DNA from 2 places in the Sodalis sp. RH20 genome. Region 2 is predicted to be linked to the other one. Evidence: predicted binding sites of a transcription regulator. Region 2 holds the regulator's gene; the other holds the start of a gene.
The links. The regulator CRP, encoded in region 2, controls carbon source genes, mostly activating them, when cyclic AMP is high. The targets are predictions, from matches to a motif close to ATGTGANNNNNNTCACAT.
Positions count from the first base shown of each region.

Region 1: a site for CRP is predicted at 3,131-3,148, ahead of psiE (phosphate-starvation-inducible protein PsiE). Genes of this name have one in related genera too.

Region 1 is NZ_CP178733.1:5,830,748-5,836,193, forward strand. Features, by position in the region: partial or broken gene ACL2XM_RS26660 (SDR family oxidoreductase) at 1-114, shown strand, start outside; gene ACL2XM_RS26665 (methyl-accepting chemotaxis protein) at 130-1,956, opposite strand; gene ACL2XM_RS26670 (OsmC family protein) at 2,527-2,958, shown strand; gene psiE (phosphate-starvation-inducible protein PsiE) at 3,207-3,605, shown strand; gene ACL2XM_RS26680 (hypothetical protein) at 3,766-4,614, opposite strand; gene ACL2XM_RS26685 (GlxA family transcriptional regulator) at 4,819-5,446, opposite strand, start outside.
Region 2 is NZ_CP178733.1:5,378,130-5,383,575, reverse strand. Features, by position in the region: gene ACL2XM_RS24450 (phosphoribulokinase) at 39-908, shown strand; gene ACL2XM_RS24445 (OsmC family protein) at 1,541-1,963, opposite strand; gene ACL2XM_RS24440 (hypothetical protein) at 1,923-2,111, shown strand; gene crp (cAMP-activated global transcriptional regulator CRP) at 2,279-2,911, shown strand; gene ACL2XM_RS24430 (YccS/YhfK family putative transporter) at 2,965-5,037, shown strand; gene argD (bifunctional acetylornithine/succinyldiaminopimelate transaminase) at 5,054-5,446, opposite strand, start outside.

The sequences.
Region 1 (5,446 bases), 450 kb from region 2:
AACACGTTCGGCATTGCGCCTGAGGCGATAGCGCGCGCCATCGCCTTTGCCATTGAACAGCCCGCCGATGTGGATGTGGGCGAGATTATCGTGCGTCCCACCGCGCAGGGTTAACCCGCAAGGCGGCCGCTATAAACGGAAGCTGGCAACCAGTTCCTCCAGCACCGCCGACTGATCTTCGAGCGTGTTGGCGGCAAGGGAGGACTCGGTGACCAGCGCGGCGTTCTGCTGGGTCGTGGTATCCAGCTCGCTGATCGCCCGGGCGATTTGTTCGATGCCGTGGCTTTGCTCTTCCGAGGCCGAGGAAATCTCGCCCATGATGTCGTTGACGCGCGAAACCGAGGCGACGATTTGCTCCATGGTATCGCCGGCCTGGGCCACCAGTTTGGTGCCCACGTCAATGCGCGAGACGGACTCGCCTATTAAGGTGGCGATCTCTTTCGCCGCCTGCGAACTGCGTTGCGACAAATTGCGTACTTCGCTGGCCACCACCGCGAACCCACGGCCCTGCTCGCCGGCGCGCGCCGCTTCCACCGCCGCGTTAAGCGCCAGGATATTGGTCTGGAAAGCGATGCTGTTGATGACGGCGGTAATATCGGTGATTTTTTTCGAACTCAGGGAGATGTCGTCCATGGTCCTGACGACATTTTTCATCACTTCGCCGCCTTGATGGGCATTGTGGGTGGCTTCGCCGGCGATCTGGCTGGCATGTCTGGCGTTGTCGGCGTTGTTTTTCACCGTTGAGGTAAGCTCTTCCATGCTGGCGGCGGTCTCGACCACGGCGGCGGCCTGTTGCTCGGTGCGGGAAGACAGGTCGGTATTGCCCGTGGCGATTTTGGCCGCCGACGAGGCCACGGTGCCGACGCTGTCGCGCACATCGGAAATGATGGTGCGCAGTTTGGCGTTCATGCGCGCCATGGCGGCGGTAAGCTGGCCCAGTTCATCATGACTTTCAGGCGTTATCGACGCGGTGAGATCGCCGTCGGCAATGCGCTCGGCAACCGCGAGATTTTTCAGCACCGGCCGGGTAATCTGCCGGGTGATATACCAGGAGACGAGAATACCGAAGACCACCGCAATCAGGCCGATGATAATGGTAATGCTTGAAGAACCATACGCCAGCGCGTCATTTTTTTCTTTCACGATATTAATAATGACTTTGACCGCGGCGCTGCTCTTATCGCCGGCAAGTTTTACGCCGTTTTCCGCCGCATTTAAATCCTTATAATCGGCATAGTAGTTCTGGCTTATATCCTTATATTTGCCAAAGTAGCTCCAAAAAGCATCAAGGGCTGGCTTGTTTTCTGGTGCGAGGCTGACCGCCAAATCGTTATATTTTTTCTCTGCATCCGCATAATTCTTTTGCAGCAAGGCTAATGCCTCATCGGTGCCTTTTAATTGCAAATTAAAGGAGTTGTCTTTAATTAAAATAAAGGCCAATACAAAATCATTGAGTTGATTATCCATATCGGTGCCAAACGTCTGGTTTAGCAAGGCGGTTTTAAAGGGGCCTATGGCGTCCTGGTTATGGAGATCGTCCAACTGGGCGCGGATGGCAACCATCTTTTTGGAAAAAACACTCATGTTTTCCAGAGATTTATTAAAATCTCCCAGATAAAGGGCAATGCTATCCAGGCTTGCCATCGATTCTTTATCCCATGACAGTGCCTGGGCTTGGTGGGTGAGCGCGGCGGCGTCATCGATAAAGCCGGCCATGACTTTACGCACCGCGTCGTCGGACGAGTAAAGGTATTTAACGCGGTTGACTTTAACCTGGAAAACATCAATATTTATATTATATACCAGATTGGTCTTTTCATAAATATCGCGAATTTCCTTGAAGCGTTGAACACTAAGGCCTGATGCAATAACGACCAGTAATAAGACAATGCCGAAGCCTAAAAAAAGTTTATGTGACACTTTAATGCTATTTATTTTACTTATTAAACTTGTCATTTCTGTTTCCCATATAAATGTCACAAATCAAACTGTGTAATACCTGAGATAAATGTCCTGCCTAGCTATCGGCAAATTTTTCCGCTTCTTTAGGTTATTTTCCGCGGAATGAGCGAATGGGCAGTAAAAATATCGATGCGGAGTGGTGCGGCGGCGGTAGGGCGGTTGTTGTGGAAATTATGGGGATTCGCTCATGCCACCCTGTGCTATGCGTGATGGCGTTAAGCCCAAATTTTGTCTTTTGCCCGTGCTGATATGCGGATGCCTGAAAAAAATAGTGCAACTGTCCAAGAGATGATGATGACTCAATCGTGACGGGTAATGCCTCGGCTTACCGAATGCAAATGAACGTTGGGAAATAATTACCGCTATTTTTTTAATAAAATAACAGGGCATATATTTTCCGCCAGCCGCTTAGCGGAAATAGAATAGCCGCTTTAACAAAAGAGCGAAAAAAATAAACCGGGTTGCTGTCACGTCGCCTACCCGGCCGCATTGGCCTGGGATTTCCCCACCTCCGGCAAGAGTAGCTATACTAAAAGCCTATGGGTAACAAACAGGAGGATGCAGATGACTATTCATAAACACGGACAGGCACATTGGGAAGGCGATATCAAGCAGGGTAAGGGCACCATCTCCACGGAAAGCGGCGCCTTAAGCCAGCAACCCTATGGCTTCAATACCCGCTTTGAAGGTAAACCCGGCACCAATCCCGAAGAGCTTATCGGCGCCGCCCACTCGGCCTGTTTTTCCATGGCGCTATCCTTGATGCTGGGCGAGAAGGGATATACCCCGCAGAGCATTGATACCAAAGCCGATGTTTCCCTTGATAAGGTGGGCGGCGGCTACGGCATCACTAAAATCGCCCTGGACAGCAGCGTGGTAGTGCCCGGGATCGATAAACAGGAATTTGACGCCATTATCCAGCAGGCAAAAGAAAACTGCCCGGTGTCCAAGGTGCTTAAGGCTGAGATTACGCTGACCTACCAGTTAAAAAACTGAATTGGCAGCACGACCTGATCCGCACCCCGTCTATCAGGGCGGGGCTTGCGCCACCCCTTTACCACGCTGCGGGTTTCCCCGCCCTACGCCGCATACCGCGTTTCGCCGCGCCGCCAAAGCCCTTGCTCTTCCTTTACCCGCCTGAAGGCAAGTACCCGGATGCGCTGGTTTAATGTGATATTCATCACAAAAATCATGCTATGCTTACCGGTCTTTCCGTAAGGAAACTATCACGACGAGGTATGGGTATGATTACCGGTATGCGTATAGCGACCGTGCTGCAAATGATCCTGAATATCGGCCTGCTGTTCCTGGCGGCGATCCTGATCGTTTTTATGGGTAAGGAAACCGTTCTTCTGGCCAGGGTGTTGCTGGTAAACGGCGAACTGGCGTCTTACTACCAGATGATTGAAGGCATCGTCATTTATTTTCTGTATTTTGAGTTTATCGCCCTGATTGTGAAGTATTTCCAGTCCGGGTATCACTTTCCGCTGCGCTACTTTGTCTATATCGGCATCACGGCGATTATCCGCCTGATTATCGTCGATCATAAAGATCCGCAGGACACGCTGTATTATTCGGCCGCCATATTAATCCTGGTGGTAACGCTGTGGCTGGTCAACAGTAACCGGCTTAAGCGCGAATAGCCCCGTCAGTGATGCGGACTGCCCATGATTAGCGCTTCCCCCAAGCCTGGCGATCGTCGCCTGGATGAAAACGTGCCGGCGCCGGACATCATCCGGCCTGCTTTTACATGATAAAAACGCGCCATGGCGCATTGGTGGGCGAGGGTAGGGCAAGGAGCCTTCAGTAATAGGCCGCTAAGCATTGCAAAATCCCCTTGCCGCTATTGGCCAATGACGGATATCCCTGCAATAATTTGTCAATAACATCATGATTAAGCTCAGGCAAGCCGGCGTGCTTTAGATAGTTACTTAAATGCATTATAACCAATGAAATATAAAATTTTTTATTGATCGATGCGGCATTAAATACCGTATTTGCGCATTCCAACGTCAGATAAAAATTTTCCCCCGTAAAATTTTTCTTAGGGAATATCAGTTTATACATTTTTTGCTTTTTATTTGGCTCACAATAATAAGATGCATAGAAATTATTACCTAATATAGGATAATGCATATTTATTTGGTCCATCAGTTTTAACGGGATATCGTTAAATTCATTATCATCTTTATCTGTGACAGTGGTGATGGACAGCCTGCCGGATGCCGCGTGAAAGTTTAAAGCAGGGTTATCACTATCATCGATAAGGTTGGTATTTTTGAGCAGTTCTATCGTCCCGCTATCGCCGTCGAGCAAAATCGGCAGATAAAGGTGTTTTTCATGCGGCAGCAAAACGCTTATATCATAATATTTTTTATGCAGTTCTTGTTTTAAACATTCATATGAACGACAGGCGAAACCTGGGTTTCCCTTGCCGGGGGTATTATCGCCATCGGCGAAGTTTGGTTTATGGATTTTTGCCGGGGGGCCTTCCTGGTGGCGGAGTATGGGGCTGCGCATTGCGGTAAAGGGCCGCGGGACATTGGTTACGCTTAAGCCGAATGCCGGATTGAACGGCCCGGTTTGCCGAGCGGCGGCGACATCATTTATGGCGGTATCGGAGGTAGAGGATGTTGAATTGATATTGTTCATGCGCCCGCCGTTGAGTTTCACCTGATAAAAAGAGTGTGGGTATAATAAATCACCGGTGTCTTTGATAAAGCGCTTAATCAGTACAGAGATTGAACGCTATTCTTTGAAATTTTGTAGGAGATTGCCCCGGAGGACTTGCCAGGCGTGTTGATTAGGCGGTAGCGACGTTGGTGTGGCCGCGCGCAGGCGGGTTTGCCCTTGCGCTCAATCAAGGCCGATATAATAGCGGCGATATTGCGTGGGCGTGGTTTTCAGCCGCCGTAAAAAGGCGCGCCGCAGAATATCCACGCTGGAAAAACCGCAGGCGGCGGCGATTTCCTTCGGCGCCAGACGGCTGGATTCAAGCAGGTCGCGCGCTTTGGCCACCCGCTCCTGCTCCAGCCAGCGCGCCGGCGCCACTCCCAGCGCCTCCTGGAAGAGACGCGTAAAATGCCGGGTACTGAGCTGCATATGATCGGCCAGGGTTTTCACCTTTTTCACCTCATCGAGATGGGCGACGGCCCAGCGCTGCATATCCTGCAAGGACGATCTGCCGGCCAGCGAGGCGCGGCCGCTGCGGCTGAAATGCCCTTGGCCGACCGGGCGGGTGAAAAACATCACCAGGTTGGCGGCGATCGCCAGCGCCACCTCGCGGCCCAGATCCTCTTCCACCATCCGCAGCGCCAGATCCAGACCGGACGTTACGCCCGCCGCCGTGCGCAGCGGGCCGTCGCAGATATAGATTTCATCGCCATTGACCCGCACGCCGGGGTAGCGGCGCGCCAGTTCCCCGCATACCGCCCAATGGGTGGTGACCCGGAAGCCATCCATTAATCCGGTAGCCGCCAGCACC
Region 2 (5,446 bases):
CTTCTTCACGCCGCAATTCAACCAAGCGTAGGGTTACCATGTCGACAAAACACCCCATTATTGCCGTTACCGGTTCCAGCGGTGCGGGCACCACCACCACCAGCCTGGCGTTTCGTAAAATATTCCAGCAGTTGAATATCCACGCCGCCGAACTGGAGGGTGACAGCTTTCATCACTTTACCCGGCCGGAAATGGATATGGCGATCCGCAAGGCGCGGGATTTAGGGCGCCATATCAGCTACTTTGGTCCGGACGCGAATAACTTTGGCCTGTTGGAGCATACGTTTCATCAGTATGGCGATACCGGCCGCGGCCAGTCGCGTAAATATCTGCATACGTATGACGAGGCGGTGCCGTATAACCAGATCCCCGGTACCTTTACGCCCTGGCAGGCGTTGCCGGAACCGACGGACGTGTTATTTTACGAGGGGCTGCACGGCGGCGTGGTAACCGATAGCCATGACGTGGCGAAGCACGTGGATTTGCTGGTGGGCGTGGTGCCCATCGTCAACCTGGAGTGGATCCAGAAACTGGTGCGCGATACCGGCGAGCGGGGGCATTCGCGCGAGGCGGTGATGGATTCGGTGGTGAGGTCGATGGAGGATTATATTAACTACATCACGCCGCAGTTTTCCCGCACCCATATCAATTTCCAGCGGGTGCCGACCGTCGACACGTCGAACCCTTTCGCCGCCAAGGCGATTCCCTCACTTGACGAAAGTTTTGTCGTTATTCATTTCCGTAGCCTGGCGCATATCGACCTGCCTTACCTGCTGGCGATGCTGCAAGGCTCCTTTATTTCCAATATTAATACGCTGGTGGTGCCCGGGGGCAAGATGGGGCTGGCGATGGAGCTGATAATGGGGCCGCTGGTACAGCAGTTGCTGGAAGGAAAGGAAATTAAGTAAACTCGAGGCATCGGGCGGGAACACCACGCCCGATTCGGCCCCATCGGCATGCTTTCCCTTGAACACGCCAGGATTCGCTGCGGTGTTGGCGGGCCTAGCATACCCTGGGGCGCTCGGTCGGGCGGGAACACCACGCCCGATTCGACCCCATCGGCATGCTCTCCCTTAAACACGCCAGGATTCGCTGCGGTGTTGGCGGGCCTAGCATACCGTGGGGCGCTCGGTCGGGCGGGAACACCACGCCCGATTCGACCCCATCGGCATGCTCTCCCTGGAACACGCCAGGATTCGCTGCGGTGTTGGCGGGCCTAGCATACCGTGGGGCGCTCGGTCGGGCGGGAACACCACGCCCGATTCGACCCCATCGGCATGCTCTCCCTTGAACACGCCGGGTTTGAGCGCGGTGTTGGCGGGCATACCGTGCCATGGGGCGCTCGGTCGGGCAGAGAAACCATGCCCGATTCGACCCCATTGGCGCGCTCTCCCTTGAACACGCCGGGTTTGAGCGCGGTGTTGGCGGGCATACCGTGCCATGGGGCGCTCGGTCGGGCAGAGAAACCATGCCCGATTCGACCCCATTGGCGCGCTCTCCCTTGAACACGCCGGGTTGGAGTGCGGTGACGGCGGGACGGTTAGGCGGCGGGGGCGTGGTGTTCGTCGCGCACTTCAAAGCTGTGGGTCATATTGACCGACGCGCCGAGCATCAGTGAGACCGAGCAGTATTTTTCCGCCGATAGCGTCACCGCCCGCTCCACCGCCTTGTCGGTCAGCCCGGCGCCGGTGACGATAAAATGCAGGTTGATATGGGTAAACAGGCGCGGCGCCTCGTCGCGGCGCTCGGAGGTGAGTTTGACCTCGCAGTCCCGGACGTCCTGCCGCGCTTTGTGTAAAATCGATACCACATCAATGGCGCTGCAGCCGCCGACCGACATCAATACCATTTCCATTGGGCTGGGCGCTTTTTCGCCCGCGTTCCCATCCATCAAAACCTGGTGGCCCGAGGCGGATTCGCCCATGAAAGACAACCCTTCTACCCATTTGACCCGTGCCTGCATTATGATACTCCTGATGAAAAGCTTTCCAGCAGACTACATTTTTGTTGGAAAACTGGCAATGTTACTGAACATACTTCATGCTGAAGCAAGACAACAGAAGACACTGCTTCAAACCTATGCTAAAAACAAGGCTGGATCGGCCTCATGATAATGAAAGGGCAAGAGATCGATCGGAACATCACATTACCAGACCCTAATAAGTTCCCTTACGTCGCTCCGTTTAAACGCGGAGTCAGAGTGAATAATACAAGCGCCGTAACAGGGAATACGATGTCCCGAACCTGGGATAGCGATGACAAAAGAGGATAACAGCGAATGGTTCTCGGCAAACCGCAAACAGACCCGACTCTCGAATGGTTCCTGTCTCATTGCCATATTCATAAGTATCCATCGAAGAGTACACTTATACATCAGGGTGAAAAGGCTGAAACGCTTTACTACATCGTTAAGGGCGCCGTGGCGGTGCTGATTAAGGATGAAGAAGGCAAAGAGATGATTCTCTCCTATCTTAACCAGGGAGATTTCATCGGTGAGCTCGGCCTATTCGAGGAAGGTCAGGAACGCAGTGCCTGGGTACGGGCGAAAACCGCCTGTGAAGTCGCCGAGATTTCGTATAAAAAATTCCGGCAGCTGATTCAGGTGAATCCGGATATCCTGATGCGCCTGTCGGCGCAAATGGCCAGTCGTTTACAGGTAACGTCGGAAAAAGTCGGCAACCTGGCATTCCTGGACGTTACCGGACGCATAGCGCAAACCCTGTTGAACCTGGCGAAACAACCCGACGCCATGACCCACCCCGACGGCATGCAGATAAAAATCACCCGTCAGGAAATCGGCCAGATTGTCGGCTGTTCCCGCGAGACGGTAGGACGTATTCTTAAAATGCTCGAAGATCAAAATCTTATATCCGCGCACGGTAAAACCATTGTTGTTTACGGCACGCGCTGATAGCCCCGTTATACAGGCGTGGTGCTTCGTACCACGCTTTTTTTGCTGACAGTATGTGGCGCCGGTTAATCTACCACCCTGAAGTAAACTATGCCCTGCGGCAAACCATCGTGCTATGCCTGCCGGTGGCCGCCGGCCTGTTATTCGGCAGCTTGCAAAACGGCCTGCTGTTTTCGTTGGTCCCTGCCTGCTGCAATATCGCCGGCCTCGATACCCTGCATAAACGGTTTTTCAAGCGCCTGGCCGTCGGCGGTGCGCTGTTCGCGCTGAGCAGCGTGCTGATCCAGGTGCTGTTGGCCGTGCCGGTGCCGTTGCCCTTGGTGATGCTCGGCCTGGCGCTGCTGTTCGGCGTTACCGGTGAAATCAGCCCGCTGCACGGCCGTTTATTGCCCGCCGCGCTTATCGCCGCCATCTTTACCCTGGGCCTGGCCGGCAATGTGCCGCCCGTCGTGCCGCCGCTGCTGTATATTGCCGGCACCGCCTGGTACGGACTGTTCAACGCCCTGTGGTTCCGGTTGTGGAAGGAGCAGCCGATGCGGGAATCTCTTAGCCTGCTGTATCGGGAGCTGGCGGATTATATCGAGGCGAAATATACCCTGCTGACACAGCATACCGATCCGGAAACCGCCCTGCCGCCGCTGTTTGCCCGCCAGCAGGCGGTGATTGATCTGATTGCCCAGGTATACCAGCAGCTTTATATGCTGTCGGCCAATGATCAGCTGCAGTACAAACGCCTGCTGCGTTCTTTCCAGGTGGCGCTGGATTTGCAGGAGCATATCGCCGTCAGCCTGCACCAGCCGGACGAAGTACAAAAACTGGTGGCGCAAAGCCACGCCGAGGCGGTTATCCGCTATAACGCCCGGTTGATTGCCGCGCGGTTGCGGGTACTGGCGGATGATATTCTCTATCACCGGCAGCCGGGGCGTTTTAACATGGCCACCGCGCTGTCGGCCCTGGAAAAAATTGCCGACCGGCATCCGGATAATCCGGTCGGACAGTTTTGTTATTACCATTTCAGCCGTATCGCCCGGCTGCTGCGTACCCAGCGCCCGCTTTACCGCCGCGACCTGATGGCCGACAACCAGCAGCGGCTGTCGTTTTGGCATGCGCTGGTCAGCTACTGTTCCTTTAAATCCATGGCGCTGCGCAGCGCGGCAAGGCTTGGGATTATGCTGGCCATCGGCAGCAGCCTGGGGCTGGTATTGGATCTCCCCAAACCCTACTGGATTTTAATGACGGTGATGTTTGTCAGCCAGAACGGCTATAACGCCACCCGGGTGCGGATCCAGCATCGGGCCCTGGGCACGTTGGCGGGGTTGGTGATTGCCGCCGGCACGCTGCAATTCAGGCTGAGCGACGGCACGGTATTGCTGTGCATGTTGTTCCTGACGCTGGCGTCTTACCTGGTGTTGCGCAAAAATTACGGCCTGGCGATGATCGGCATGACGGTGACCGCGGTGTATACGTTGCAGCTACTGTCGCTGAACGGCGCGCATTTCCTGGTGCCCAGGCTGGTGGATACGCTGATCGGCTGTATGCTGGCGTTCGGCGGCATGCTGTGGTTATGGCCGCAGTGGCAAAGCGGTATGCTGCGCAAAAACGCCCATCTGGCGCTGGAGCGGGACCAGGACGCGCTGCGACTGCTGCTGCAACCCGCCCCCGAGCCGGCGGCGCTGGCCTACGCGCGCATGAAGGTCAACCAGGCGCACAACGCGCTGTTTACGTCGCTTAGCCAGGCGATGCGGGAACCGGCGTTTAATTCGCGCTATCTGACCGATATGCGTTTATGGGTGACCCATAGCCAGTTCATCGTCGAGCACATCAATGCCATGACCATCCTGGCGCGGGATCACTACATGCTGACGCCGACGCTGGCGCAAAAGTACCTGGCCTCTTGCGAGGTGGCGCTGCAGCGCTGCCAGCAACGGCTGGAATATGACGGCCCAAGCTCAGACAGCCCGGTGATGGATGCCGCCGGCGAAACGCCGGAGCTGCCCGGCACCCTGATGGAACGCCATCTGCGGCGTATTCTGTTCCATCTGGGCGTGATGCATACGATTTCATCGGTAGCCTGGCGCCAGCGGCCGCAGCACGGCAACTGGCTGGCGCGCCGGTTAAGCCATTAGTCTCCCGCCGCGCGCCTTAGGGTTTGGCGGCGATAACCTGCGCCACCGCCTGTTCAAACCGGGCCATGCCCTGTTCGATATCGGCGAACTCCACCACCAGCGACGGCGCGAAACGGATGACGTCCGGACCGGCGTTGAGGATCATCAGGCCCTGCGCGGCGCTGGCGTGCAGGAACTCGCGCGCCCGGCCATGGAACTGCGGCCGCAGTTCGGCGCCCAGCAGCAGGCCCATGCCACGCACATCCGAAAATACCTGATATTTGTCGTCAATCGCCTGGAGCGCGCTGACGAAACGATCGTGCCTTTCGTTAATGCCCGCCAGGACTTCCGGCTGGTTAATCACATCCAGCGCCGCCTCGGATACCGCGCAGGCCAGGGGATTGCCGCCATAGGTGGTGCCATGGGTGCC